Regions from separate parts of the Enterobacter cloacae complex sp. HYC003_NIDB genome, predicted to be linked through region 3. Evidence: predicted binding sites of a transcription regulator. Region 3 holds the regulator's gene; each other region holds the start of a gene.
The links. The regulator CRP, encoded in region 3, controls carbon source genes, mostly activating them, when cyclic AMP is high. The targets are predictions, from matches to a motif close to ATGTGANNNNNNTCACAT.
Positions count from the first base shown of each region.

Region 1: the regulator CRP is predicted to act here: its motif matches at 6,255-6,272, upstream of O1722_RS07595 (mannitol dehydrogenase family protein).
Region 2: the regulator CRP is predicted to act here: its motif matches at 6,912-6,929, upstream of yrbN (protein YrbN).

Region 1 covers NZ_CP114220.1:1,600,455-1,610,805, forward strand. Annotated here, with positions in the region: gene O1722_RS07570 (extracellular solute-binding protein) at 1-98, opposite strand, end outside; gene O1722_RS07575 (cyclic di-GMP phosphodiesterase) at 174-1,727, opposite strand; gene mepS (bifunctional murein DD-endopeptidase/murein LD-carboxypeptidase) at 1,855-2,424, opposite strand; gene O1722_RS07585 (phosphatase PAP2 family protein) at 2,840-3,553, opposite strand; gene O1722_RS07590 (CobW family GTP-binding protein) at 3,587-4,573, opposite strand; gene O1722_RS07595 (mannitol dehydrogenase family protein) at 4,697-6,163, opposite strand; gene uxuA (mannonate dehydratase) at 6,369-7,559, shown strand; gene yeiP (elongation factor P-like protein YeiP) at 7,676-8,248, opposite strand; gene O1722_RS07610 (YkgJ family cysteine cluster protein) at 8,413-8,667, shown strand; gene setB (sugar efflux transporter SetB) at 8,664-9,845, opposite strand; gene fruB (fused PTS fructose transporter subunit IIA/HPr protein) at 10,204-10,351, shown strand, end outside.
Region 2 covers NZ_CP114220.1:578,545-588,895, reverse strand. Annotated here, with positions in the region: gene ubiT (ubiquinone anaerobic biosynthesis accessory factor UbiT) at 1-260, opposite strand, end outside; gene ubiU (ubiquinone anaerobic biosynthesis protein UbiU) at 482-1,477, shown strand; gene O1722_RS02795 (U32 family peptidase) at 1,485-2,363, shown strand; gene O1722_RS02790 (luciferase-like monooxygenase) at 2,442-3,449, shown strand; gene mtr (tryptophan permease) at 3,550-4,794, opposite strand; gene O1722_RS02780 (DEAD/DEAH family ATP-dependent RNA helicase) at 4,937-6,832, opposite strand; gene yrbN (protein YrbN) at 6,825-6,905, opposite strand; gene nlpI (lipoprotein NlpI) at 7,013-7,897, opposite strand; gene pnp (polyribonucleotide nucleotidyltransferase) at 8,007-10,145, opposite strand.
Region 3 covers NZ_CP114220.1:397,104-407,454, reverse strand. Annotated here, with positions in the region: gene O1722_RS01825 (phosphoribulokinase) at 1-96, shown strand, start outside; gene O1722_RS01820 (OsmC family protein) at 183-587, opposite strand; gene crp (cAMP-activated global transcriptional regulator CRP) at 898-1,530, shown strand; gene O1722_RS01810 (YccS/YhfK family putative transporter) at 1,588-3,675, shown strand; gene argD (bifunctional acetylornithine/succinyldiaminopimelate transaminase) at 3,672-4,892, opposite strand; gene pabA (aminodeoxychorismate synthase component 2) at 4,980-5,543, opposite strand; gene O1722_RS01795 (putative adenosine monophosphate-protein transferase Fic) at 5,574-6,158, opposite strand; gene ppiA (peptidylprolyl isomerase A) at 6,264-6,836, opposite strand; gene tsgA (MFS transporter TsgA) at 7,115-8,299, shown strand; gene nirB (nitrite reductase large subunit NirB) at 8,560-10,351, shown strand, end outside.

The DNA.
Region 1 (10,351 bases), 1.2 Mb from region 3:
TCGCCAATGACGGCAAAGGCCGTGCTCTCTTTGATGGTCTGCGCCTGGCTCGACAGGCTCACCAGCGCCAATAGCGTCAACACAACGCGCATAATCATAGTGCGGCGGATCCCTTTGTTCACAGGCAGGCTCGGTTGAACAGAATAATAAGGGACAGCGCCGTGATTGTGAAATTATTCCCCGAGCGTGATGTCGGGTTGCCACGTCCTGAACTGCTCCAGCGGCATTGGGCGGCCGATCCAGTAGCCCTGAAGATAGTTCACGCCATGCTCGCGCAGCCACGCCGCCTGCTCCGGCGTTTCAACACCCTCGGCAACGGTTAACATATTCAGGCGTTCTGCCAGCGTCAGCACCGCGTCAAGCACTGGCGAGGTGACGGTTTCAGTCCCGATGGCATTCACGAAGCCACGGTCAATTTTCAGGTAATCCATCGTGAAGCGTTCCAGATAGATCAGCGCGCTGTGGCCGGTGCCAAAATCATCGATGGCAATTTCAAAACCTTCTTCGTGCAGCCATTCGAACAGCTGATTAGCCTCGCGGTGGTTGATCATATCGCGCTCGGTTATTTCCAGCACAATCTGGAAGTGATCGGGTGGAAGGGCGGCGGCAAACGCGCGCATATCCTCTTTAAAGCTTTCCGCATGCAGATGCCCGGGCGCGATGTTGATCCCAAACTTGGCCCCAGGCGGGAGCACCGTTTGCAGGACAGGGGCATCGCGGATAATCAGGTCAAAAAGATGCAGCGTCAGCGGGACAATCAGCTTCTGCGCTTCAGCGAAATTAATAAAGGCATCCGGTGGAATTTCTCCCATCACCGGATGCTTCCAGCGCATCAGGACTTCCAGCCCGGTCATTTTGAGCGACTGCGCATCCACGACGGGTTGATAGACCACGTAAAACTGGTCGCGTTTGATGGCCGTTAGGATCTCTTTCCCCGGATTAAGACGGATAGTAAGAATATAGAAATTCAACAGGCCCGCCGCGATACCGCAGACCAGGCCGAAAAACAGGGCGTACAGCACATCATCGGTCGTCCAGGCTTCCGCATAAACATGGATGGTCAGAGGCACATTTTTCAGCGTGGCGGTACGGACCGGGATATCAGGCAAATCACGTGCAGGGACCAGCGTTCCGGAATGGGTTGATAACGCATAATCGCCAATAATGATGGAAATACCGGCAAACTCATCCTGTCTTGAGGTGTAGAGGAGATAAGGAGTCAGGTTAAGATTAACGGAGGTAAATACACCGCCGTCCTTCACCAGTGGGTTGCGATACCAGATGGCAATCGCGGGCTTGTCCGGCAGCATAGGAGTGCCCGGCAGGAGCGCCATATCAACCTGTTTATTGATGTGCAGTTCAGGAATAAGCGCTTCCAGAGGGACATTCATCGGGCCGGTGGCGGAAGAGCAGTAGGCGTTTTTATCCCTGACCAGCAAAAAGGCGCGCACGTTGATGCTAAAGGCCGCCCGGGAGGTCAGGGCGGCACTCACTTCCTCGCAGCTGTTCAGCGTGAGTGGCTGGAGCGTATCAATCGACATTTTGAGCTCATCGAAATAGCTCTCCATGTAGACGCTTAAATCGGTAATAAGGGTATCGAATCTGACGTCTCGCTTGTGATAACTCCAGTAAAACTGTAATGCTCCCAGGAGCAGGGCAGTGAATAACCCCGTAAGGAAACTGAGAAACAGAATCTTGCGGTTGCTGGAGAAGTAGCGGGTAAACATAGATGTCGTGATTCCTGAAATGCCGCTGGATAGTTATCAGTGTAACGGGCAAAAAAAAACACTGCCGGAGCAGTGCTTTTTTTATCGTATCGCCAGCCAAGGGATAACCAACGATACGACAGCAATATTAACTACGGCTCAGAACGCGGCGAGCTTCGTTGTAGCGCTTCTTCCAGTAAGGTTCGTTCATGCTGGAAATCGTCACACCACTGCTGGTGGAAGCATGGACAAACTGATCGTTACCGATATAGATGCCAACGTGTCGACCGGTTGAACCCGCTCTGAACAGGACTAAATCGCCCGTGCGCAGTTTAGTGCGCGAAATGGATTTGCCCATTTCCTGCTGTTCATAAGTAGAACGCGGAAGGTCTAACCCAAACTGTTCACGGAACGTACGCTGTACGAATGCGGAACAATCGATGCCTTTCTTGGTGCTGCCGCCCAGACGGTAACGCACGCCTTTCCAGTCAGCATACTGATCCATAATACGCGACTTAACGTCGAGATTACGTACCATATTTTCAAATTCATCCTGAGAGGCTTGCAGTGAAGAGGAATCTTCCATTCCCACAACACGCGTCTCAGGATGCATATTCTTCGCGGTGTTCGTCGTACTACATGCCGAAAGCAGAACCGCCACTGCAATCGCCGGGATCCCCCGCAAGATATATCTCAAGATTGGTTGAGATTTGACCATTTTGTTTGTTTTCCCTTGAAGTCCTTAACGAAAATATCGTTATAAAAATGCCAACCGTGACGAGACTAATAATCTGTTCACAATGAGACAATTCTTTATGGTGAAAACTGTGGCTCAACGCACAAAATTATTCACCATGATAATAATTATCTCAGTGGGGCAAAACGAGTTCGAGGTTAACCGATTGCACGGGGTATTGCGAGCAAAAAAGTCCGTTTTTTTATAAGAAAATGTGATACACAAAGTTACAGCGCGGAATTGCTCAAAATGCCGCCATTCATATCGGTAATCCCTGCAATTGCTTCATTTTTATCACGAATTGTATGACGGGGTGATGACAGCGTTGAATGACGCCGAAAAGAAGTGACGCAGGGATCGAAAACGATCCCTGATGAATGGTGTTAATTTTCGTTATTTATTTGTTTCCAGCTTGTTTAAATTTGCCAGGAAGATAGCGATCAAAAATGCCTATTATGCGATCGCTGAGTGGGGTCATCAGCACCCACGGTAAACCAATTAACACCGCCGTGAGGGAGCCTACGGCGATATCTGTCAGCCAGTGAGCGCCAATCATCACCCGCGGGAATGCAAATACCACCACAATAACCAGGGCGATGGTGAAGGCTTTTTTACCAAAATAGCGCAGCATGAAGCCTGCAAAAATCAGCAGCATCATACCGTGGTCGCCCGGGAAACTGTCCTTCGAGGCATCTTTGGTTGGAATATGAAGCAGCTCGCTGACGCGGTTAATATTCGGGAAAAAGAGCGAAGGACTGGCGCGTTTAACCGGCATCAGATGCTGCGCCAGCTGGTTAATAATCACGGCCGTCAGCAGCATCACCAGGCCGATAATCAGAATACGGCGACGACCCGTTTTGTCTTCCTTCAGCCAGAAGGAGAGCATCAGACAGCCCATTGCCAGCAGCGAACAGCCGTCAAACGCGCGGTTGTTGGTGATCGCCACCAGCCACAGGAAGGCTTCACTCTTCGCCAGCGCCTGGTTAAAGAAGTGGAACAGCCCGGAATCCAGCGGGAACCAGAAACCGTGATCCGCCGGGATATACCAGGAGAAAAAGATCGCCAGGCCGGCAGCGTTGAGCAATAAAATAGCAGGAAGTCGAGTCGTCATAGTCTTCAGCAATGTGTGAAATCAGGGGCAACGTTAGCCGCCCAAACTTAAACGAAGCTTCAACAGGCTTGACTGGAGGGCATTCCAGTCGGTATTAACCGCACTAATTAACTCTATCCGGCTGTCGGGTGGCGCGACGTTCTGGGTTTCAATAAAGAAATCCTCGCCCTGACGGTTAATGCGCACCAGACCATCCGGAGTGCGCATGATCCCTTTTACCCGCTCAACCGGCGCGAGTCTCGCCCATTCCAGTATACCAATGGTGTCGAAAACCGTATCGGCATCGAAGATCCACCCGCAGGCCTGATGCCCCTGGCCGCTGTTCAGGTTGCGACGCCAGCGCTGATGCTCCGGCAGGCTCAGTGCAGCCAGGCCTTGCTTCGCGCCGTGGCTATGCGAATGCTCAGCGCTGGCAGGCAGTTGCGTCTGGTTGAGGCGGGGAAGGTCGAGCAGGGCGCCATCAATGTTGCCCTGGGTCGTCTGCACATACTGACGTCCACCGCCAGCCTGCTGCCACCAGGACTGGAACGCGGCCTGACTCTCAGCCGTCGCGCGATCGGATTTATTCGCCACGATAATATCTGCCGAGGCGAGCTGGTCGCGGAAATTGTCATTATTGATCGCTTTTTCATCCAGCAGCTGGCGGGGGTCGAGCAGGCAAAGCGTCGCACGCAGCTCAAGCCACGGCTCGTATACCGGGGCGGTCAGTAAATCAAGGATTTGCTTAGGATGCCCCAGCCCGGTGGGCTCAATCAGCAGACGGTCCGGCTTGCCCTGACGCAGCAGCGTATTCAGCCCGACCTGCATCGGCAGACCATTCACGCAGCACATACACCCGCCCGGGATCTCTTTCACCATCGCGCCGCTGTCGGCGAGCAACGCGCCGTCGATCCCCACTTCGCCAAATTCGTTGACCAGCACGGCCCACTTTTCCGCCGGGTCTTTATTGGCCAGCAAATGCAGAATGGACGTAGTTTTACCGCTGCCGAGAAAACCGGTGATCAGGTTGGTTTTGGTCACGTGCGCTCCGATAAATAATTGTGATGTAGTAACAACTATCTATCATCCTGACGAAAAAATCGGGCATTGAGAAGAGGGAGGGCGAACGGAGCATAAAACCGTTCGCCTTAAACGCAATAATCGCTAAATTTTTAACGTTTCGATAACGGCCTGGCGCGCGCCGAGCCGGACGAGGCGCTGGTACGCGCTGGTGATTGCCTCGACAAAGACAGGGTTTTGCGGCAGGTCGTCGCCAAAGATTTCATTTAGCGTCAGCAGGGCGCTAACGCGTTCTGCGTCGCTGCTGGTAGCGACAATGGCCTGAAACTTGTCGCTCAGCGGATCGCGTACGTCAATGGCGTTGCCCTGTTCGTCCGTACCGCTGACGTAGCGCATCCAGCCCACCACCCCCAGCGCCAGTAATGGCCAGGCGGTGTTACGCTCAAGATGCATGCGGATCCCCTCCAGCATGCGCTGAGGCAGCTTCTGGCTGCCGTCCATGGCGATTTGCCATGTACGATGCTGTAGGGCCGGGTTGGCGAAGCGGTCAAGCAGGCTGTCAGCATAGGCTGTCAGATCAACGTTGGTGATGCGCAGCGTAGGGGCCTGCTCATTCAGCATCAGCCTGCGGGCAGCCTCGCGGAAACTGTCGTCCTGCATACATTCATTTATGTGCGCGTAGCCGGCAAGGTAGCCCAGATACGCGAGGAAGGAGTGGCTGCCGTTCAGCATCCGCAGCTTCATCTGCTCCCAGGGCAGGACATCCTCAACCATCTGTACGCCTGCCACCTCCCACTCCGGACGCCCGGCGACAAAGTTATCTTCCACTACCCACTGAATGAACGGTTCACAGCTGATGGCGCAGGGATCCTCAACGCCAAGTTCCTGGGTGATTTCCGCGAGTGAGGCGTCGGTGGCGGCGGGCACGATTCGGTCGACCATGGTACCAGGGAAGCTCACGTGCGCCTCGATCCATGCGGCCAGCTCTGCGGAACGCTTTCCGGCCATGCCGAGAACGGCATTTTTCACCACATGGCCGTTGTCGGGAATATTGTCGCAGGAGAGCACGGTAAACGCCGGCAGGCCCCGCTCGCGGCGGCGATGAAGGGCTTCAACCAGAATACCCGGCGCGGAATGCGGCTCAGACGGGTGCTCGAGATCGTGCAGGATGCGGCTGTTCCGCATATCCAGTTTTCCCGTCGCCGGATCGATACAGTAGCCTTTTTCGGTAATGGTGAGGGAGACAATTGCCACCTGCGGTTCGCAGAATTTCTCAATAATGGCTGCCAGCGAGTCGAGTTTGGCGTTCAGGCACTCTTTTACCGCACCGATAATAATGGGCTGATTGCCTTCGGCACCTTTCTCCAGCACGGTAAACAGATGATCCTGCGCCCGGAGCTGGCCCATAAGGACATCGCCGCTAAAGAGGCTAATCTCACAAATTCCCCAGTCGCCTCCTTTGGCATTCAGTACCCGGTTTGTTAACAACGCCTGATGCGCCCGGTGGAACGCGCCAAAACCGAAATGGACGATGCGGGAGCGTAACTGCTCGCGATCGTAGCGGGGCTGCTGGACATGAGCAGGAAGCGCGGTGGAGGCAATAGTCTTCATGTAATACACACCTGATTAACCATTAATTAACAATGCCAGTGTAAAGTTATATGACAACAAATTAAATTGGTAAGCCGTAAATATCCCTGTTATGTGAGTTTGATCAATCAATGCCGCGTGCTGTATTGACCACTTCGATTAAAAATGTATGGTAGTCGTCATTGAGGTAACACATATTGGTATAACAACTTGAGAGGGTGGGGCAATGGAACAAACCTGGCGTTGGTACGGGCCGAACGATCCGGTTTCTCTTGATGATGTGCGTCAGGCTGGCGCAACGGGTGTGGTCACGGCGCTGCATCATATTCCGAACGGTCAGGTGTGGCCGGTGGAGGAAATCCAAAAGCGTCAGGCTCAGCTGGCAGAGAAGGGGTTAACCTGGTCTGTTGTGGAAAGTATTCCGGTTCACGAAGATATCAAAACCCACTCCGGTGAGTGTGATATCTGGATTGCGAATTATCAGCAGAGCATTCGTAACCTGGCAGCCTGTGGTATTGATACCGTCTGCTACAACTTTATGCCGATCCTGGACTGGACGCGTACCGACCTGGAATATGAAATGGCCGATGGTTCGAAGGCGCTGCGTTTCGATCAAATCGCTTTTGCGGCTTTCGAACTGCACATTCTGAAGCGTCCGGGGGCGGAAGCAGACTACACCGCCGAAGAGCAGCAGCAGGCGCTGGCGTGGTTCAATGCCGCCGGTGAAGCGGACATTGAGAAGCTGGTTCGCAATATCATCGCGGGCCTGCCGGGGGCGGAAGAGGGTTATACCCTCGATCAGTTCCGCGCGCGCCTGGCGGAATATGGCGATATCGATAAAAACCAGCTGCGTGAAAACATGGCGCACTTCCTGCGCGCTATTGTGCCGGTGGCAGAAGAAGTCGGCGTGCGGCTGGCGGTTCATCCTGACGATCCACCGCGCCCTATCCTCGGCCTGCCGCGTATCGTGTCTACGATTGAAGATATGCAGTGGCTGAAAGAGACGGTGGACAGCATCTACAACGGCTTTACCATGTGTACGGGCTCGTATGGCGTGCGGGCGGATAACGATCTGGTGCGGATGATCGAAACCTTCGGCGATCGCATTCATTTCACCCACCTGCGTGCAACCTGCCGTGAAGAGAACCCGAAAACCTTCCACGAAGCAGCCCATCTTGGCGGCGACGTGAACATGGTTGCGGTGGTGGATGCCATTCTCTCTGAAGAGGTACGTCGTAAGCAGGCGGGGGATGTGCGTCCAATCCCGTTCCGTCCGGATCACGGGCACCAGATGCTGGACGATCTGCGCAAGAAAACGAATCCAGGGTATTCGGCGATTGGCCGTCTGAAAGGGATGGCGGAAGTGCGCGGTATCGAGCTGGCGCTGAAAATGACGAAGTATCCTGAACTTCTTTAAGCCTGATCGCCCGGTGGCGCTACGCTTACCGGGCCTACGAAAAACCGGCTCTGAGGCCGGTTTTTGTGTTTTTGTAGGCCGGGTAAGGCGCAGCCGCCACCCGGCAAACGCCGCAATCAGTCAGCACGACCCATATAGCGTTTTTCTTCGATATGGATACGGATTTTCTCGCCCGCTGACAGGTATTCTGGCACCTGTACGACCAGACCGGTAGTCAGGGTAGCCGGTTTGTTACGCGCACTTGCAGACGCGCCTTTGATGCCCGGCGCCGTTTCAACGATTTCCAGATCAACGGTCTGAGGCAGCTCCAGCGCCAGCAGCACGCCATCCCAGGTCAGCACCTGCATGTCCGGCATCCCACCTTCAGGAATAAAAAGCAGCTCTTCTTCGATCTGATCTTTGGTGAAGATATACGGGGTGTAATCTTCTTTATCCATGAACACGTATTCGTTGCCGTCGATGTAGGAGAAATCAACGTAGCGACGGGTGAGGGTCACGGTATCGACGATATCGTCGCCTTTAAAACGTTCTTCCACTTTCAGGCCGGTGCGGACATCGGAGAAACGCATTTTGTACAGCGTTGCTGCGCCACGGGCGCTGGGTGCCTGAATATCGATATCTTTCACAATCAGCAGTTTGCCGTTGTAATTCAGTACCATACCTTTCTTAATTTCGTTCGCTCTTGGCATTGCAGTAATCCTGTTTACGGGAGGTAAAAAATATCGCGCCAAATTACTCGCGCGCGGCCTTTCAGGCAAGCGGAATTCGTGGGTTTTGCTATCAATACATAAAAGGTGTTACTGTGCGCGCAATGCCCGACTGCGCGGGCATCTGCCACCAACAGAGAGCATGTATGGATTGTCGTTCCGACTGTGGCGCGTGCTGTACCGCACCGTCCATCTCAAGCCCCATTCCAGGCATGCCGGAGGGCAAGCCTGCCAATACCCGCTGCGTTCAGCTCTCTGACACTAACCTGTGCATGATCTTTGGCTCGCCCCTGCGCCCGAAGGTGTGCTCCGGGCTCCAGCCAACCGCCGAAATGTGCGGCAGTACGCGCCAGCAGGCCATCACTTATCTGCTTGAGCTGGAAGCGCTCACCGCGCCTTAAACGTCTTTGATTCGCGTCAGGCAGCTCAGCGTCAGGACGCACATCACCAGCGCAATCCAGAACACCGTATGATAGTTCCAGATTTCAGCCACAACGCCCGCCAGTGAGCCTGCAATAATCCAGCCCACGCGGGTGGTATTAGTATAAAGGGTGGTGGCAGAGCCTGCCTGACCCGGCATCAGATCCTGGAAGTAGAGCATGCCGATACCGGCCAGGATACCGATGTAAATGGCGTTCAGCAGCTGTAAAGCAAGAAGCAGGGCTGGCGTATGAACCGTCAGCATACCGACATAAAACAGCAGCCCGGCTACGGCGGCGACGCGCATCAAAAAGCGCTTGCCGAAGCGCTTCGCGTAATAGCCCGCAATCAGCATGGTGGGGATCTCAAGCCCCGCGGCGGTTCCCATCATGATCCCGGCCAGCTTCTCCGGCAGATGCAACTCATCAATAATAAACAGCGGCATATTAATGATATAGAGGCTGTTGGTTCCCCACATTAGCGTACAGATAATGAATAACAGCAGCGCGTCGCGCCGGTTACGTCGCGGAGCTTCCAGCGTACCGGTCGCCACTTTCGGCTCTTTGCGCATGGAGGGCAGAAAGAACCAGACCATTGCGCCGCATACCACGAAGGCCACGGCTGCGCTGAGGTACATCACCGTAAAGCCAAAACCCATCGCCAGCGCGTAGGCGAGCGGGGGGCCAATCACCCACGCCAGCGACACCTGCGCGCGCAGTATCGAGCTGAACATCACCGCTTCTCGCCCGGTGCGGTCGGCATGCTCGCGGGCAAGGGCGAACATCTGCGGGTTGGCGGTCGAGCCGAAACTGCTCAGGAAGACGCCCACGAACAGCAGAATGAAGTAGTTACGGTTCCAGGCAAACAGCAGGCAGGCAAACACCCCGAGCAGGCAGCAAAAAACGATCAGGCTTTTGCGATCGCCTTTGCGGTCTGAACGCCCGGCTAGAAACTGGCTGACGAAAATGCCGATGATGGCGCTCCCGGTGAAGAAGAAGCCAACCATCGCCGGGCGGGCATGAACTTCGTTGGTCAGAAACAGGCTCAGCGTAGGCGTTTGTAACGCACCGGCAATACCGGTGAGAAAAGCAACGATCAAAAACGCCGTTGACGTCAAATCAAAAGGCTTTGGTGAGGCGGCAGCGGAGGTGTTATGCATGTTCAGTCTTTGCGAGTAACAGAGAGAGGCGGAGTTTACGCCGCCTGTCATTAAATAAACAGAGGGCAAAATCAAGATTGCCACAATAAATCAAAATAGCATTTCAGTTTATCGCCGTTTCGCTGAAGCGTGCTGAACCTGTTTGCTGAACATCAGCAAAAACCTCCCGACTGAAGAAGAAATGTGCTGCACTTCTAAATTCTGCAACAAGAAATGTAACTTTTCTTGCAACCTTTTGTAGAAAAGACAAGACTTCTTGAAACGTTTCAGCGCTATCTTGCCTGTCCTGAAGAAGCAGGTTAGCGCCTGGTTTCTCAGTTAAGCTGAAACGATTCAATTTCAGCAGGAGAGGAGAATCATGTTCCAGTTATCTGTTCAGGATATTCACCCGGGCGAACAGGCCGGGAATAAAGAAGAGGCTATTCGCCAGGTCGCCGCTGCGCTCGTGCAGGCTGGCAACGTGGCTGACGGCTACGTCAACGGCATGCTGGCGCGTGAACAGCAGA
Region 2 (10,351 bases), 180 kb from region 3:
TCCGCCTCGGCGGTTTCACGGACGATCAGCCGATCGTTCTCAACGGAAGTAAACCAGCGCAACCCGATATCGCGCACTTCAATCTTTAACCAGCGGCCTTCCAGAAACTCCAGCTCACCGTCCTGAAGCGCCTGGCGGAACTGCCAGCTCAGTACCTGTTCCAGCACCTGGCGTTTAAGCGCGAACGGCGCCAGTTTTACCGGCACGCTCAGCATTGATGGACCAAATTGTACGAGACGTGAACGCAGTTTATCCAGCACGAGCTTTACTCCCTGATAGCTATAGTCCTGCTATTTTGCCATATCCCGACAAGAAGATAGCGGCGTAAATCAACAAACCGTTGTCCGGTATACCTCATTATTGGTGCCATCAATACGCCATTAGCTGCCTTAAATCAAAAATTGTCGCGTATGGGTTAATTAAAATCCCAGCTCGTTAACATTTTTTACGATCCCTGCGATCGACAACATCGGGATAAATTATGGAGCTGCTCTGCCCTGCCGGAAACCTTCCGGCGCTTAAGGCGGCCATCGAAAATGGGGCCGATGCGGTCTATATCGGGCTGAAAGATGATACCAACGCCCGCCATTTTGCGGGTCTTAACTTTACGGAGAAAAAGCTTCAGGAAGCCGTTAACTTCGTTCACCAGCACCGGCGCAAACTGCACATCGCCATCAATACCTTTGCCCATCCTGATGGCTATGCCCGCTGGCAGCGCGCCGTGGATATGGCGGCCCAGCTGGGCGCCGATGCGCTGATCCTGGCCGACCTCGCCATGCTTGAGTATGCGGCAGAACGTTATCCGCATATTGAGCGCCACGTCTCTGTTCAGGCATCGGCCACCAATGAAGAGGCCGTGCGTTTTTATCATCGACACTTTGACGTAGCCCGCGTGGTGCTGCCGCGCGTGCTCTCTATTCATCAGGTTAAGCAACTGGCGCGCGTCACGCCAGTGCCGCTGGAGGTTTTTGCCTTCGGCAGCCTGTGCATCATGGCCGAAGGCCGCTGCTATCTTTCTTCCTATCTCACCGGGGAATCGCCAAATACCGTCGGCGCCTGCTCGCCTGCCCGCTTCGTTCGCTGGCAGCAAACACCGCAGGGACTGGAGTCACGCCTGAATGACGTGTTAATTGACCGCTATCAGGACGGTGAAAACGCGGGGTATCCGACACTGTGTAAGGGCCGCTATCTGGTGGACGGCGAGCGCTACCACGCGCTGGAGGAGCCCACCAGCCTCAACACGCTGGAATTGCTGCCGGAACTGCTGGCCGCCAATATTGCCTCGGTGAAAATCGAAGGCCGCCAGCGCAGCCCGGCCTACGTGAGCCAGGTGGCGAAGGTGTGGCGTCAGGCCATCGACCGCTGCATGGCGGACCCGCAAAACTATGCTCCACAAGCGGCCTGGATGGAGACGCTCGGCGCGATGTCTGAAGGCACCCAAACTACGCTCGGCGCGTACCACCGTAAATGGCAGTGAGATAATCATGAAATATTCATTAGGGCCGGTGCTTTACTACTGGCCAAAAGAGACGCTGGAAGATTTTTACCAGCAGGCGGCTAACAGCAGCGCCGATGTGATTTACCTCGGCGAAGCGGTGTGCAGCAAGCGCCGCGCCACCAAAGTGGGCGACTGGCTGGATATAGCGAAAAACCTGGCCGGCAGCGGCAAGCAGGTGGTGCTCTCGACGCTGGCGCTGGTGCAGGCGTCCTCTGAACTGGGCGAGCTGAAGCGCTACGTCGAAAACGGTGAGTTCCTGCTGGAGGCGAGCGACCTGGGCGTGGTAAACCTGTGTGCCGAGCGTAAGCTGCCGTTTGTCGCCGGACATGCGCTGAACTGCTATAACGCGGTGACCCTGCGCCTGTTGCTCAAACAGGGGATGACCCGCTGGTGCATGCCGGTTGAGCTCTCCCGCGACTGGCTGGCCAACCTGCTCACACAGTGCGAAGAGCTGGGCATTCGCAACAAGTTTGAAGTGGAGGTTCTGAGCTACGGCCATCTGCCGCTGGCCTACTCTGCCCGCTGCTTCACCGCACGTTCCGAAGATCGCCCGAAAGACGAGTGCGAAACCTGCTGCATTAAGTACCCGAACGGCCGCAGTATGCTGTCGCAGGAGAACCAGCAGGTGTTTGTCCTCAACGGCATTCAGACCATGAGCGGTTACGTCTATAACCTCGGCAACGAACTGGCGTCAATGCACGGGCTGGTGGATATGGTGCGTCTTTCGCCGCTTGATACCGGCGTTTTCGCGATGCTGGACGCCTTCCGCGCCAACGAAAACGGCGCCTCACCGCTGCCGTTGACGGCAAACAGCGACTGCAACGGTTACTGGAGACGTCTCGCCGGGCTGGAATTGCAGGCGTAAAAAAGGCTCACTTTGTTAACAACGGTTATCATTTTTTAATGCAGTATTAAAGATTGACCGTCGACAAAGTGAGCTGTTATGACTGACAAAACCATTCCGTTTTCGGTGCTGGATCTGGCGCCGATTCCACAAGGCTCCTCGGCCAGAGAAGCCTTCACGCACTCTCTCGATCTTGCTCAGCTTGCCGAAAAGCGCGGCTATCACCGCTACTGGCTGGCGGAGCACCACAATATGGTGGGCATCGCCAGCGCCGCCACCTCGGTGCTGATTGGCTATCTGGCGGCGAATACCACCACTCTGCACCTGGGATCCGGCGGTGTGATGCTGCCGAACCACGCCCCGCTGGTGATTGCCGAGCAGTTCGGGACGCTGAATACCCTTTATCCGGGCCGTATTGATCTAGGGCTTGGCCGCGCGCCGGGCAGCGACCAGCCGACCATGCGCGCCCTGCGTCGCCATATGAGCGGCGATATCGATAACTTCCCGCGCGATGTGGCCGAGCTGGTGGACTGGTTTGACGCGCGGGATCCGAACCCGCACGTGCGTCCTGTGCCGGGGTACGGGGAAAAGATCCCGGTATGGCTGTTAGGCTCAAGCCTGTACAGCGCGCAGCTCGCCGCTCAGCTGGGGCTGCCGTTCGCGTTCGCTTCCCACTTCGCACCGGATATGCTGCATCAGGCACTGCATCTTTATCGTACGCACTTCCAACCGTCTGAACGTCTGGAGAAGCCGTATGCGATGGTGTGTATCAATATCATTGCCGCCGACAGCAACCGCGACGCGGAATTCCTGTTTACCTCTATGCAGCAGGCGTTTGTGAAGCTGCGTCGCGGTGAGACGGGCCAGCTTCCACCGCCGGTAGAGAATATGCATCAGCTGTGGTCGGCCTCCGAGCAGTATGGCGTGCAGCAGGCTCTGAGTATGTCGCTGGTGGGTGATAAGGCGAAAGTGCGTCACGGGCTGGAGGCGGTGCTGCGTGAAACCCAGGCGGATGAGATTATGGTTAACGGCCAGATTTTCGATCACCAGGCGCGTCTGCATTCGTTTGATTTGGCGATGCAGGTGAAAGAGGAGTTGGTGGGGTAGTTTTTTGCTTTGCCCGGTGGCGCTTCGCTTACCGGGCCTACATTCTTTTCTCCCTCTCCCATGGGGAGAAGGCCGGGGTGAGGGGTTCAGACCGCACGTTTTACTGATATACCGGCAACAGATTAAAACTCGACAGCACGTGCACCACCGCATTGCCGATACCAAATACCAGAATCAGCGCAATCATCGGTTTTCCGCCCCAGACGCGGAATTTCGGGCTGCCGAAGCGCTTACGTGATTTGCGCGCCAGCAGCGCCGGTACAATCGCCGCCCAGATGGTGGCCGCCAGTCCCGCATAGCCGATGGCGTACAGGAAACCGTTCGGCCACAGCAGGCCGCCCACAATCGGCGGCAGGAAGGTCAACAGCGCGGTTTTGAAGCGCCCCATAGCAGAGTCATCAAAACCAAACAGATCCGCCAGGTAGTCAAACAGGCCCAGCGTCACGCCGAGGAATGAGCTCGCCACCGCAAAGTTCGAGAAGACCACCAGAAGCAGATCCAGACTGCGGCTGTTCAGCACGCCGCTCAGCGCCTGTACCAGCACATCAATGTTACCGCCCTTCTGCGCAATGCCGATAAATTCCGGACGCGGGATGTTACCCATCGTCCCCAGCAGCCAGATCACATACAGCCCCAGCGCCAGCAACGTGCCGTAAACCAGGCATTTCACGATGGTGCGCGGATCCTTGCCGTAGTATTTCATCAGGCTCGGTACGTTGCCGTGGTAGCCGAACGACGCCAGACAGAATGGCAGCGTCATCAGCAGGTACGGCGTGTAGGAGGTGTTCACTTCCGCAACGTTAAACAGCGTGGCCGGCGTGACGTGCCCCAGCAGGCTGCCGAAGGTCAGAAAGAAGGTGATGACCTTTGCGCCCAGCACGATCGCCGTCATGCGGCTGACCGCTTTGGTGCTCATCCAGACGATAAACGCCACGCCCAGCGCGAAGCAGAGACCCGCCAGACGCGCCGGAACGTTCAGCGACATCTCTGAGAAGGTGTGATGCAGAATCGACCCGCTCGCTGAAATGTACGCGTAGGTCAGGATATAGAGTACAAACGCGATGGACAGCCCGTTCACCAGGTTCCAGCCTTTGCCCAACAGATCCCGGGTGATGGTGTCGAAGCTGGAGCCAATGCGGTAGTTCAGGTTTGCTTCAAGGATCATCAGCCCGGAATGGAGCATGCAGAACCAGGTGAAAACCAGCGCCGCCAGCGACCAGAAGAACCACGCACCGGACATGACCACAGGCAGGGAAAACATCCCGGCACCAATGATGGTTCCGCCGATGATCACCACGCCGCCAAGCAGCGAAGGTGACGTTTGGGTGGTGGTTAGTGTTGCCATGCGGCCTTATCTCCAGTGAAAAATGTGGTTCTGCATTTTAGTGTGTTGCACTGTACCAGTACAAGAGTACAAAAGGAATAAAAAAAGCCCCGATAGCAACTATCGGGGCTGTATATTTTACTTTACGTTAGAAGCGAAAGGCTTACGCGTCACCGAAACGACGACGGCTGGCGCCTTCTTCACGGCGTGGACCACGGTTTTCGCGGCGCTCACCGGAGAAACGACGGCCTTCACCACCGCGTCCTTCGCTGCGACCGCCTTCACGACGCTCGCCACCGAAACCGCGACCACCGCCACGACGTTCGCCGCCACGGTCAGGACGTGGCTGTGCATCGCCCAGCAGCTGCATGTTCATCGGCTTGTTCAGGATACGGGTGCGAGTAAAGTGTTGCAGTACTTCGCCCGGCATGCCTTTTGGCAGCTCGATGGTGGAGTGGGAACCGAACAGCTTGATGTTACCGATGTAACGGCTGCTGATATCGCCTTCGTTAGCGATCGCGCCAACGATGTGACGAACTTCAACACCATCATCACGGCCCACTTCAATGCGATACAGTTCCATTTCGCCAGCGTCACGACGCTCGCGACGTGGACGGTCTTCACCACCACGCTCTGGACGGTCACCGCGTGGACCACGGTCGTTACGGTCGCCACGACGTTCGAAACGATCGTCACGGTCACGGAACTCACGCTTAGGACGCATCGGCGCATCAGGTGGCACGATCAGGCTACGTTCGCCCTGCGCCATTTTCAGCAGTGCTGCGGCCAGGGTTTCCATGTCCAGCTCTTCGCCTTCAGCGACAGGCTGGATCTGGGACAGCAGCGCACGGTACTGATCCAGATCGCTGCTTTCCAGCTGCTGCTGTACTTTCGCGGCGAATTTTTCCAGACGGCGTTTGCCCAGCAGTTCTGCGTTTGGCAGCTCGGCTTCTGGAATGGTCAGCTTCATGGTGCGTTCAATGTTACGCAGCAGACGACGCTCGCGGTTCTCAACGAACAGCAGCGCACGGCCTGCACGACCCGCACGACCGGTACGGCCGATACGGTGAACGTAAGACTCGGAGTCCATTGGGATATCGTAGTTTACAACCAGGCTGATACGCTCAACGTCCAGGCCACGTGCTGCCACGTCGGTTGCAATCAGGATATCCAGACGACCGTCTTTCAGACGCTCCAGAGTCTGCTCACGCAGGGCCTGGTTCATGTCGCCGTTCAGCGCTGCGCTGTTGTAGCCGCTACGCTCCAGGGCTTCAGCCACTTCCAGGGTCGCGTTTTTGGTACGAACGAAAATAATCGCCGCATCAAAATCTTCCGCTTCCAGGAAACGCACCAGCGCTTCGTTTTTGCGCATGCCGTATACAGACCAGTAGCTCTGGCTGATGTCCGGGCGAGTGGTCACGCTGGACTGAATACGCACTTCCTGCGGCTCTTTCATGAAGCGGCGGGTAATGCGACGGATCGCTTCTGGCATGGTTGCAGAGAACAGAGCGGTCTGATGACCTTCCGGGATCTGCGCCATGATGGTTTCTACGTCTTCGATGAAGCCCATACGCAGCATTTCATCGGCTTCGTCCAGTACCAGGCCGCTCAGTTTAGAGAGGTCCAGGGTACCGCGCTTCAGGTGATCCAGCAGACGGCCCGGCGTACCGACAACAATCTGTGGACCCTGGCGCAGGGCGCGTAACTGCACGTCATAACGCTGGCCGCCGTACAGGGCTACCACGTTTACGCCGCGCATATGTTTAGAGAATTCCGTCATGGCTTCAGCAACCTGAACAGCCAGTTCACGGGTTGGAGCCAGGACGAGGATCTGCGGCGCGCGCAGGTCCGGATCAATGTTGTTCAGCAGCGGCAGCGAGAATGCTGCGGTTTTACCGCTACCAGTCTGGGCCATGCCCAGCACGTCACGACCAGAAAGCAGGTGTGGGATACACTCAGCCTGGATCGGAGATGGTTTTTCGTAACCCAGATCGTTAAGGGCTTCAAGGATAGGAGCCTTCAGGCCCAGATCTGCAAAAGTGGTTTCGAATTCAGCCATGTAGTACAAGTGCCTCGATATTAATGGCGGCCAGTCTACTTAGCTCATCGTGAAAATGATTAGCAATTTTCATTGAAAAGTGTGAACCGGCTCAAATTAGGTGTATTGACGAACAACAACGCCCTCACCAGTGAAGGTGATGGCAATCAAAAGATTACGGGCTGATGTTTATGTCGTCAGCTATTGCTGGTCCGATTCTGCCAGGTCGTCTTGCTCCTGGCCCAAGAGCGATAATTCCAACAATGCATAACGGTGCTCAACGAAGTTATGTACGTTGTTAGCAACCGCTAATTTGAACAGTGCCGTAGCGCTGTCCATATCCCCCAGACTTAGGTAGTACTTACCTAAATAGAAGTTGGTTTCACTGAGATGCTCAGCGAGCGAGGTGTTATCCGTTGCGTCCGCCTTGAGGCGTTCCATCAGCGTTGCTTCGCTAATGTTGCCCAGGTAGAACTCGACAATGTTCCATCCCCACTGTTCCTTGTCCGATTTATCGAAGCGCTGTTTCAGTGCTTCTTTGGCCTGCTTCTCATCGAGCTTCTGCTCAACGATGTAAAGCCACAGGCTGCGGAAAGGATCATTAGGATCGTCTTGATAAAACGCCAGCAGATCATCTTGCGCTAACTTATCACGACCGCCGTAATACAATGCGATACCGCGATTCAAGTGCGCGTAGTTGTAAGTTGGATCAAGCTCAAGTACAGAATCAAACGCTTCATAGGCAGCATCAAAATTGCCTGCCTGCGTTAAATAAATGCCTAAGTAATTGAATACTTCAGGCATATCAGGTCGAATCGCCAGCGCTTGTGAAAAATCATTTCGCGCCAGTGCCCTCAGACCGAGACTATCATACAACACTCCGCGCTCATATAAAAGCTGTGCGCGTTCGTCATCGGTTAAAGCCCGACTGGCAAGTATTTGTTCCATGCGTGCCAGAATGACTTCCTGCTGCAAAGTCGGTTGCAATGGCACTGCGAGGACTTCGCTCTTACGCCAGGCAGAGTTGCTGCATCCTGCCAGCGTTAAAGCTGTCGCAACGAAACACCAGCGCAAAAAAGGCTTCATTTCCCACTCCCGAAGACAACTATTGATGAACGTCCTGTCCCCCGGCGGCTTAACAAGGCGTCCTGCCTGATAATAAGCCCTCCGCCTGCGCGGAGGGCAAATGGCAACCTTACTCGCCTTGCTGTTCAGCAGCCGGGGCTTCCGGTGCCGCAGCAGGCTGAGACTGCTCGGTTGCTTCTTTAATGCTCAGACGGATACGGCCCTGGCGGTCAACTTCCAGAACTTTCACCGGTACTTCCTGACCCATTTGCAGGTAATCGGTCACTTTCTCAACGCGCTTGTCAGCGATCTGAGAGATGTGTACCAGACCTTCTTTACCGCCACCGATGGCAACGAATGCGCCAAAGTCAACGATACGGGTCACTTTACCATTGTAGATACGGCCCACTTCGATTTCTGCCGTGATCTCTTCGATACGACGGATAGCGTATTTCGCTTTCTCGCCGTCGGTTGCTGCGATTTTCACAGTACCGTCATCTTCGATTTCGATGGTGGTGCCCGTTTCTTCGGTCAGTGCACGGATAACAGAACCGCCCTTACCGATAACATCTTTGATCTTGTCTGGATTGATCTTGATGGTGTGGATACGTGGAGCGAACTGAGAAATGTCGCCACGCGGCGCATTAATCGCCTGTTCCATCACGCCCAGGATGTGCAGACGCGCACCTTTAGCCTGGTTCAGAGCAACCTGCATGATCTCTTTGGTGATACCTTCAATTTTGATATCCATCTGCAAGGCAGAGATACCGTCACGGGAACCCGCTACTTTGAAGTCCATATCGCCCAGGTGGTCTTCGTCGCCCAGAATGTCAGACAGAACAACGTAGTTGTCGCCCTCTTTCACCAGACCCATTGCGATACCCGCAACGGCGGCTTTAATTGGCACGCCTGCATCCATCAGCGCCAGAGAGGCACCACACACGGAAGCCATAGAAGAGGAACCGTTGGATTCGGTGATTTCAGACACCACACGTACGGTGTACGGGAATTTGTCTGCTTCTGGCATCACTGCCAGCACGCCGCGCTTCGCCAGACGACCGTGACCAATTTCACGACGCTTCGGTGAGCCAACCATACCGGTTTCGCCCACAGAGTACGGAGGGAAGTTGTAGTGGAACAGGAAGCTGTCAGTACGCTCGCCCATCAGTTCGTCGATGATCTGTGCGTCACGTGCGGTACCCAGGGTCGCGGTTACCAGCGCCTGCGTTTCACCACGGGTGAACAGCGCAGAACCGTGAGTACGTGGCAGTACGCCAGTACGCACGTCCAGACCACGGATCATGTCTTTTTCACGACCATCGATACGCGGCTCGCCTGCCAGGACGCGGCTACGAACAACGTTTTTCTCGATGGCGTGCAGGATTTCGCCAATCTCGTTAGCGTCCAGCGTTTCGTCTTCGGCAACCAGGGTCGCGGTCACTTCAGATTTGATCACATCAACCTGAGCATAGCGCTCCTGTTTGTCGGTGATGCGGTATGCGTCGCTCAGACGAGATTCTGCCAGTGCAGCAACGCGTGCGTTCAGCGCGTCGTTCACCGCTTCTGGCTGCCAGTCCCAACGTGGTTTACCGGCTTCTTTCACCAGGTCGTTGATGTTCTGGATAACGATCTGCTGCTGCTCGTGGCCAAATACCACAGCGCCCAGCATCTGATCTTCGCTCAGCAGTTCAGCTTCGGATTCAACCATCAGAACCGCTGCTTCAGTACCGGCAACAACCAGGTCCAGCTTACTCTCTTTCAGCTCTTCCTGAGTTGGGTTCAGTACGTACTGGTCGTTGATGTAGCCAACGCGCGCGGAACCGATTGGGCCATTGAATGGAATACCAGACAGTGACAGGGCCGCAGATGCGCCGATCATAGCAACGATGTCCGGGTTAACCTGTGGGTTAACGGAAACAACGGTCGCAATAACCTGAACTTCGTTTACGAAGCCTTCCGGGAACAGCGGACGAACCGGGCGGTCAATCAGACGCGCGATCAGGGTTTCGCCTTCGCTTGGACGGCCTTCACGACGGAAGAAGCCACCCGGGATTTTACCGGCAGCGTAGGTACGCTCCTGGTAGTTAACGGTCAGAGGGAAGAAGTCCTGACCTGGTTTAGCTTTTTTCTGGCCAACTACGGTAACGAATACAGCGGTGTCATCCATGCTTACCATAACGGCAGCAGTAGCCTGACGCGCCATCATGCCGGTTTCCAGCGTGACGGTATGCTGACCATACTGGAATTTACGAACGATCGGATTCAGCAAAATTCTGTCCTTTCTTAAATGTTTGAAAGCACACCTCAGGTGTGCTGACGATTTAACCCGACCTTCTTCGCATCCTCGCGACTAATGACAACCGACACCCCCATGGGTGAAGCCTCTCATTAGCCGCGCGAACCTCTGCAATGAAGATCATTTATAGCAACAATACAATAGTTTCCATTGAATTGCTGCCGTCTGGTTGAAAAAAG
Region 3 (10,351 bases):
ACGTTAGTGGTACCGGGCGGAAAAATGGGGCTGGCAATGGAGCTGATCATGACACCGCTGGTGCAGCGGCTGATGGAAGGAAAGCAGATCGCGTGAATTGTTTTGCCCGGTGGCGCTGCGCTTACCGGGCCTACGGGCGTGCTTTTGTAGGGCGGGTCAGCGAAGCGCCACCCGCCAAAAAATTAAGCCGCGATCACTTCATAAGAATGGGTGATTTTTACCGCTTTCTCCAGCATTAGCGCCACAGAGCAGTATTTCTCCGCAGACAGGTCAACCGCACGCGAGACCGCCGCATCCTTCAGTTCTTTGCCGGTGACGATAAAGTGCAGATTAATATGCGTAAACAGGCGTGGCGCCTCTTCGCGACGTTCTGACGTCAGCTTCACTTCACAATCGGTCACGTCATGACGGCCTTTTTGCAGGATCGACACCACGTCGATCGCGCTGCATCCGCCCGCCGCCATCAGCACCATTTCCATCGGGCTTGGCGCTTTATCGCCGGAGTTGCCATCCATCAAAACCTGGTGCCCGGAAGCAGACTCGCCCAGGAACGTTAACCCTTCAACCCATTTCACACGCGCTTGCATATTCACTCACTCCAACGTTGCATTTTTTATGACAGATTACGTGTACGTTACATTTCTCGCAACGGAAGGCGACCTGCGTCATGCTGAAGCGAGACACCAGGAGACACGCGGCGAAAGCTATGCTAAAACACTCTGGATGCTACAGTAATACATTGACGTTACACATGTATGCAGAGGACATCAAACTTTACTGGCTGCGAAACGTTACGACAGCCGACTTCCCAGGTATGGGTAAGAATTCGATTGCAACCCCAGAGTCCGGATGCATCTTATGACTCTGGTGACAGCTTATAACAGAGGATAACAGCGCATGGTGCTTGGCAAACCGCAAACAGACCCGACTCTCGAATGGTTCTTGTCTCATTGCCACATTCATAAGTACCCATCAAAGAGCACGCTGATTCACCAGGGTGAAAAAGCGGAAACGTTGTATTACATCGTTAAAGGCTCGGTGGCCGTGCTGATCAAAGATGAAGAAGGGAAAGAGATGATCCTTTCTTATCTGAACCAGGGCGATTTTATCGGTGAACTGGGCCTGTTTGAAGAAGGCCAGGAACGTAGCGCCTGGGTTCGTGCAAAAACAGCATGTGAAGTGGCTGAAATTTCTTACAAGAAATTCCGTCAGCTGATTCAGGTCAACCCTGACATCCTGATGCGTCTTTCTTCCCAGATGGCACGCCGTCTGCAAGTGACCTCTGAGAAGGTGGGTAACCTCGCCTTCCTGGACGTGACCGGTCGTATCGCGCAGACGCTGTTGAACCTGGCGAAACAGCCAGACGCCATGACCCACCCTGACGGTATGCAAATTAAAATTACCCGTCAGGAAATCGGTCAGATCGTCGGCTGCTCCCGTGAAACAGTGGGCCGTATCCTGAAGATGCTGGAAGACCAGAACCTGATCTCTGCCCACGGTAAAACTATCGTGGTCTACGGAACCCGTTAATTTCGGTCAAACGGCGTGCCGCCGCAGGGTGGCACGCCGTTTTTGTCTCTACTCCTCATGTGGCGCAGGCTGATCTATCACCCGGAAGTTAACTACGCACTACGACAAACGCTGGTGTTGTGTCTTCCCGTGGCCGTGGGCCTGATCCTCGGACATCTTCAGCAAGGCCTGCTGTTTTCCCTCGTGCCCGCCTGCTGCAACATTGCCGGTCTGGATACACCGCATAAACGCTTTTTTAAACGTCTGATTATTGGCGGCAGCCTGTTTGCCGGCTGTAGCCTTGCCGTACAACTCTTACTGGCCCGCGACATTCCTCTGCCGTTGATCCTGACCGTGCTGGCGATGACGCTCGGCGTCACCGCCGAAATCAGCTCGCTGCACGCCCGGCTGCTTCCCGCGTCGCTGATTGCCGCCATCTTCACCTTAAGCCTTGCGGGCAATATGCCGGTGTGGGAGCCATTGCTGATCTACGCCCTCGGCACGCTGTGGTACGGGCTGTTTAACTGGTTCTGGTTCTGGCTGTGGCGGGAACAGCCGCTGCGCGAATCCCTGAGCCTGCTCTACGTGCAGCTTGCTGAATACTGCGAAGCAAAATACACCCTGCTCACTCAACATACCGACCCGGAAAAATCCCTGCCGCCGCTGCTGGCGCGCCAGCAAAAAGTGGTGGATCTGATCAGCCAGTGCTATCAGCAGTTGCACATGCTTGCCGCCAACAAAAATCATGAATACAAGCGGCTGCTGCGAACCTTCCAGGTCGGGCTGGATTTGCAGGAGCATATCTCCGTCAGCCTTCATAATCCGGAAGAGGTGCAAAAGCTGGTGGAGCGCAGCCATGCGGAAGCGGTGATCCGCTGGAACGCGCAGACCGTCGCGGCCCGCCTGCGGGTGCTGGCTGACGATATCCTCTATCACCGCTACCCGACGCGCTTTAACATGGACAAACAGCTCGGCGCGCTGGAAAAGATTGCGCGTCAGCACGCGGATAACCCGGTCGGGCAATTTGCTGCCTGGCATTTCAGCCGCATCGCCCGGGTGTTACGCACCCAGCGCCCGCTTTATGCCCGGGACCTGATGGCCGATAAGCAAAAACGGCTGCCGCTGCTGCCCGCGCTCAAAAGCTATCTATCACTGAAATCTTCCGCCCTGCGCAATGCCGCGCGGATCAGTGTGATGCTGAGCATCGCCAGCCTGATGGGAATGGCCCTGCACCTGCCGAAACCCTACTGGATCTTAATGACCGTGCTGTTTGTCACCCAGAACGGCTATGGCGCCACGCGGGTGCGCATTCTGCATCGGGCGGGCGGTACGATGGCGGGGCTGATTATCGCGGGCGTGACGCTGCACTTCCACGTGCCGGAAGGCTATACCCTGGCCGGTATGCTGGCAATCACGCTGGTGAGCTACCTGATCATCCGCAAAAACTACGGCTGGGCGATGGTGGGCTTTACGGTGACGGCGGTGTATACCCTGCAACTGCTCACGCTTAACGGGGAACAGTTTATTATTGCCCGGCTGGTCGATACGCTAATTGGCTGCCTGATCGCCTTTGGCGGCATGGTCTGGCTGTGGCCGCAGTGGCAAAGCGGGCTGCTCAGGCAGAACGCCCACGACGCGCTCGAAGCTGACCAGCAGGCCATTCGTCTTATTCTGAGCGATGACCCGCAGCCCTCTCCGCTGGCCTACGAGCGCATGAAGGTCAACCAGGCGCATAACGCCCTGTTCAACTCCCTTAACCAGGCCATGCAGGAGCCGGGCTTTAACGCGCACTATCTGGCTGACATGAAGCTGTGGGTCACGCACAGCCAGTTTATCGTCGAGCACATCAATGCCATGACGACGCTGGCGCGGGAGCACACGATGCTGACGACGGATCTGGCGCAGCGCTATTTGCAGTCGTGTGAAATTGCGTTGCAGCGCTGTCAGCAGCGTCTGGAGTATGACGCGCCGGGCGAGTCAGGGGATTCGAACATTCTGGAAGCGCCGGAGACGCTGACCCACGGGCCGATGAGCACCCTTGAGCAGCATTTACAGCGCGTTCTCGGGCACCTGAACACCATGCACACCATTTCGTCGGTGGCATGGCGTCAGCGCCCGCATCACGGGATTTGGTTAACGCGCCGGTTAAAACGAACCGCGTATTAGCCGCTGACGATCTTCGCGACCGCCGCGGCAAAACGGGTTAATCCGTCTTCGATGTCTTTGTCTTCCACCACCAGCGATGGCGCAAAGCGCATCACGTCCGGCCCGGCGTTGAGCACCATGACGCCTTCGTGCGCGGCGGCGTGCAGGAAATCGCGCGCGCGGCCTTTGTACTGCGGCTTCAGTTCGGCGCCGATCAGCAGCCCCATCCCGCGGATGTCGCTGAAGACATCAAACTGTTGGTCAATCTGCTGGAGATGTTTCACAAACAGGTCGCGTTTCGCATTCACGCCATTCAGGACGTCCGGCGTATTAATGATGTCGAACGCCGCACCCGCCACGGCGCACGCCAGCGGATTACCGCCGTAGGTGGAGCCGTGTGAGCCCACATGAAATGCGGAAGCGATATCCTGGGTGGTGAGCACCGCACTGACCGGGAAACCGCCGCCGAGCGCTTTCGCGCTGGTCAGAATATCCGGCGTTACGCCGTAGTGCATATAAGCAAACAGGTCTCCGGTACGCCCCATCCCACACTGCACTTCATCAAACACCAGCAGCGCCTGGTGCTCGTCGCACAGCTCGCGCAGCCCTTGCAGAAATTCCGGGGTGGCCGCCGTGACGCCGCCTTCCCCCTGAATGGGCTCGACCACCACGGCACAGGTGTGATCGTCCATCACCGCTTTAACGGCGTGGAGATCGTTAAACGGCACGTGGATGATATCCGCAGGTTTCGGACCAAAGCCGTCGGAATACTTCGGCTGGCCGCCAACGGAAACGGTAAAGAAGGAGCGTCCGTGGAAGGCGTTATGGAAGGCGATGATTTTGGTTTTGTACGGGCTATGACGCGTGGTTGCGTAGTAGCGCGCCAGCTTAAAGGCGGTTTCGTTGGCTTCGGTGCCGGAGTTCATAAACAGCACGCGTTCGGCGAAGGTGGCATCGATGATCTTACGCCCCAGACGCAGCGCCGGTTCGTTGGTGAACACGTTGCTCGTGTGCCACAGCGTTTCGCCCTGCGTTTTCAGCGCGTCCACCAGCGCAGGATGGCAATGGCCCAGCGCCGTCACCGCAATACCGCCTGCGAAATCAACATACTCGTTGCCCTGCTGATCCCAGACGCGGCTGCCTCTCCCTTTCACCGGGATAAACTCAGCCGGTGCATAAATCGGCAGGATCACTTCATCGAATGTCGCGCGGGTAATTGCTGGTTGTTCAGTTGCCATGTCATGACCATCCATTTTTATGTCACATTGATTGTGAAAATATAATCACAAAATATGCATAAAAAATCACAACAAGGCAACAGATATTCAGCGATTAAGGAAATTGGCCAGCAGCGCGTGCCCCTGTTCGCTGAGAATGCTTTCCGGGTGGAACTGCACGCCTTCCAGATCGTACTCACGGTGACGAATGCCCATGATCTCCTGCGTCTCGCTCCAGGCGGTGACCTCAAAGCAGGCCGGCAGGGTCGGCGGATCAATGATCAGAGAATGGTAGCGCGTCACGGTTAACGGATTGTTTAGCCCCAGAAATACGCCGGTACCGGTGTGCGTGACCGGAGAGGTTTTGCCGTGCATGACTTTCGCGGCACGGACAATGGAGGCGCCAAAGACCTGCGCAATGGCCTGATGACCCAGGCAGACGCCCAGAATCGGCAGTTTGCCCGCATAATGGCGGATCGCCTCCAGCGAGATACCGGACTCCGAAGGGGTACACGGCCCCGGCGAAATCACGATTTTCTGGGGTGCCAGCGCGTCAATGTCAGCCAGCGCGATCTCATCGTTACGGCGGACAACCACCTCTGCCCCCAGCTCACAAAAATACTGGTAAAGGTTCCAGGTAAAGGAATCGTAGTTATCAATCAGCAGAATCATGGCGGCTCCTGAAAAAATGGCCGCCCTATTTTACGCAGATTCCCGCGCTTCGCTCACAACTTTGGCAAAGATGGCGTTCAGGGCTGTCAAATCCCCCATTGCCCCGCTCTGATTGGCGGCTGCCCAGTCGTTCGGGTCGATCCCCTGCCAGTTCAGCACATAGCCCGCATGAATAGCCAGTTGTTCAAAGAAGATCCGCTGGGCCACGCCATTACCGCTCATAAACGGATGTAGCATGTTGATTTCACAGTAGTAATGACTGATTCTGTCTGTAAGCTCTTCTTTCTGAAGGCCCACCAGATATTTATCACTTTCCAGCGAAGCCATCAGCTCATTACCCACTTTCTCGATGTACTCGAAATGGCAAAAAGGAATGTCGCCCTTAGAAATATCGGCGGTGCGCAGCTCGCCCGCGCCTTTCATTTCGTTGCGGAATAAATGGCGGTGAATAAGACACAGATGGGGTAAACCCGGTGCGGAAGGCCCCAGTTCCAGCGTCTCGATATCGGGTTCAGCGGGACCCTTACCTTTTTCAAGGAGGCAGCTGGCCTGAAAATTGACCTTACGTTGTTGCTCCCAGAGACGGGATTTTTGCTTGTCGGTGAGTTTTTTCACTACGCCTCCCTGAATAGTCCGTTTGCCACAAGTATAAGCAGCAAAACGCGCTTTCGCAGGGAGGGTGGAAAGACACGGGCAAGATGTGCCCGTGTGGGGGAACGATTACGGTAGCACTTTCGCGGAGAGAATGACGACTGGCTTAGACGGCACATTCTGGTATGGACCGACATCGTGAGTCTGAACCTGAGAGATCTTATCCGCAACGTCCATGCCTTTCACCACTTTGCCAAACACCGCGTAGCCAAAGTCGCGCTGACCGTGGTCCAGGAAGGCGTTATCAGCCACGTTGAGGAAGAACTGGCTGGTGGCGCTGTCTTTGTCCGCCGTACGCGCCATGGAGATGGTGCCGCGCTTGTTCAGCAGGCCGTTGTCTGCTTCATTTTTGATGGGCGGGTTGGGCTGTTTCTGCTGCATCTGCTCGTTAAAACCGCCACCCTGAATCATAAAGCCCGGGATCACGCGGTGGAACGTGGTGTTGTTATAAAAACCACTGTTCACGTAGTCGAGGAAGTTTTTCACCGAAACAGGGGCTTTCTGGCTATCCAGCTCCAGCTCAATATTCCCCGCAGAGGTAGTCAGCAGGACGTGGGGGTCTCCTTTGGCTGCCAGCGCAGCAGGGGAAACGGCAGAAAGAGCAAACACAGCTGCGACAGCCGCCAGTGTTGATTTGAGCATGAGAATTCCTTAACAAAGCGCAGTATAAAAAGCGAATGGCTTGATTCTAAAGAGCAGTATGAACCCAGACCAGTCTTTTACCTAATTTTACCAAATTGAAACAATTATTACCGCGCAAACGATTGTTCACCCCACAACGTAATGTGATCTGCATCACGTTAAAACCTGCAATTGTGCTCAAAATTTTCTGAAAAGATTTAATTAGATCACTTTCGCGACTAAAATCTGCCCGCTCAAACGCAGTCATTGCGTTTTTCTTTACTTTTAACAGGCCAGACATGACTAACAGCAATCGCATCAAGCTCACATGGATCAGCTTCTTCTCTTACGCCCTGACCGGCGCGTTGGTGATCGTCACCGGGATGGTGATGGGAAATATCGCAGACTACTTCCAGCTGCCCGTTTCCAGCATGAGTAACACCTTCACCTTCCTGAACGCGGGGATCCTGATCTCTATTTTCCTTAATGCCTGGCTGATGGAAATCGTGCCGCTGAAAACGCAGCTGCGTTTCGGCTTCGTGCTGATGGTTGCCGCCGTGGCGGGCCTGATGCTGAGCCACAGCATCGCCCTCTTCTCTGCCGCCATGTTCGTGCTGGGCCTGGTGAGCGGGATCACCATGTCGATCGGTACGTTCCTGGTTACGCACATGTATGAAGGCCGCCAGCGCGGCGCGCGTCTGCTGTTCACCGACTCCTTCTTCAGCATGGCCGGGATGATTTTCCCGATGGTCGCCGCGTATCTTCTGGCGCGCAGCATTGAGTGGTACTGGGTGTACGCCTGCATTGGTCTGGTTTATGTCGCGATCTTTGTTCTCACCTTCGGCTGCGAGTTCCCGGTGCTGGGCAAAAAAGCGCAGACTACGTCCGAGCCGGTTGCGAAAGAAAAATGGGGTATCGGCGTACTGTTCCTCTCCATCGCCGCGCTGTGTTACATCCTCGGCCAGCTGGGCTTTATCTCCTGGGTTCCTGAATACGCGAAAGGTCTGGGCATGAGCCTGAACGATGCGGGTAAACTGGTGAGCGATTTCTGGATGTCTTACATGTTCGGCATGTGGGCGTTTAGCTTTATCCTGCGCTTCTTCGACCTGCAACGGATCCTGACCGTTCTGGCGGGTCTGGCAACCGTGCTGATGTATCTGTTCATCAACGGTTCCCCCGAGCATATGCCGTGGTTCATCCTGACCCTGGGCTTCTTCTCCAGCGCGATTTATACCTCGATCATCACCCTTGGTTCTCTTCAGACCAAAGTGGCCTCACCGAAGCTGGTGAACTTCGTGCTGACCTGCGGCACCATCGGCACCATGCTGACCTTCGTGGTCACGGGCCCGATTGTTGCGCACAGCGGCCCGCTGGCGGCGCTGCATACCGCTAACGGTCTGTACGCCGTGGTGTTCATCATGTGCTTCGTGCTGGGCTTTGTGACCCGTCACCGTCAACACAACCCGGCAACAGCTACCCACTAATCGCCATAACCCCTTTGCGTACTGCAAAGGGGTTTTCCCCTACTTACCCGCCCTGCCCGCCGATGGGTAAAAAACCCCACTACATTTGTGCAAAAAATAAGCAAGCACAAAAATCAAACAATATCCGTCACTTATAAAAATCCTGACAAATCATAGATATACCCACTAAGGGGTAGGTGAAGGCGTATTTGATTTGCATCAATAAGTGCCCCTGCTGAATCGTTAAGGTAGGCAGTAATAGAAAAGAAATCGAGGCAAAAATGAGCAAAGTCAGACTCGCTATCATCGGTAACGGCATGGTCGGCCACCGCTTTATTGAGGATCTTCTCGATAAAGCCGATGCTGAGCAGTTCGATATTACCGTGTTCTGTGAAGAACCCCGCAAGGCGTACGACCGTGTGCACTTGTCTTCCTACTTCTCTCACCATACCGCCGAAGAGCTCTCTCTGGTGCGTGAAGGGTTCTACGAGAAACATGGCGTAAAAGTGCTGGTGGGCGAACGCGCTATCACCATCAACCGTCAGGAGAAAGTGATCCACTCCAGCGCCGGACGTACGGTTTTTTACGATAAGCTGATCATGGCGACGGGCTCGTATCCGTGGATCCCGCCTATTAAAGGGTCGGAAACCCAGGATTGCTTCGTTTACCGTACCATTGAAGACCTCAACGCCATTGAATCCTGCGCACGTCGAAGCAAACGCGGCGCGGTTGTCGGCGGTGGTCTGCTGGGTCTGGAAGCGGCAGGCGCACTGAAAAACCTCGGCGTTGAAACCCACGTCATCGAATTTGCCCCGATGCTGATGGCGGAACAACTGGACCATATGGGTGGCGACCAGCTACGCCGTAAAATCGAAAGCATGGGCGTGAAGGTTCACACCAGCAAGAACACCAAAGAGATCGTGCAGGAAGGCACCGAAGCGCGTAAAACCATGCGCTTTGCCGACGGCAGCGAGCTGGAAGTGGATTTCATCGTCTTCTCCACCGGTATTCGCCCGCGCGACAAGCTGGCCACCCAGTGCGGTCTGGCCGTTGCGCAACGCGGCGGGATCATGATCAACGATACCTGCCAGACCTCGGATCCGGATATCTACGCCATCGGCGAATGCGCCAGCTGGAATAACCGCGTATACGGTCTGGTTGCACCAGGGTACAAAATGGCGCAGGTCGCCGTTGACCATATCCTCGGCAGCGAAAACGCCTTCACCGGCGCAGACATGAGCGCCAAGCTGAAACTGCTGGGCGTGGACGTGGGCGGTATTGGTGATGCGCATGGCCGCACCCCGAACTCCCGCAGCTATGTTTATCTGGACGAAAGCAAAGAAGTCTACAAACGTCTCATCGTCAGCCCGGACAACAAAACCCTGCTCGGGGCGGTGCTGGTGGGTGATACCAGCGACTTCGGTAACCTGCTCCAGCTGGTGCTGAACGCCATTGAGCTGCCGGAGAACCCGGACGCGCTAATCCTCCCGGCGCACGCCTCCAGCGGTAAGCCGTCCATCGGCGTGGATAAACTGCCGGACAGCGCGCAGATTTGCTCCTGCTTCGACGTGACCAAAGGCATGCTGATCTCCGCCATTAACAAAGGCTGCCACACCGTTGCGGCGCTGAAGGCGGAAACCAAAGCCGGGACCGGCTGCGGCGGCTGTATTCCTCTGGTCACTCAGGTGCTGAACGCCGAGCTGGCAAAACAGGGCATTGAAGTGAACAACAACCTGTGCGAGCACTTCGCTTACTCTCGCCAGGAGCTGTATCACTTAATCCGCGTGGAAGGCATTAAGTCCTTCGACGAACTGCTGGAGAAACACGGCCAGGGCTATGGCTGTGAAGTATGTAAGCCTACCGTCGGTTCCCTGCTGGCGTCCTGCTGGAACGAATATGTGCTCAAACCAGAACACACTCCGCTTCAGGACACCAACGATAACTTCCTGGCCAATATTCAGAAAGACGGGACTTACTCGGTGATCCCGCGTTCTGCCGGAGGGGAGATTACCCCGGAAGGGCTGGTCGCCGTGGGCCGTATCGCCCGTGAGTTTAACCTGTACACCAAAATCA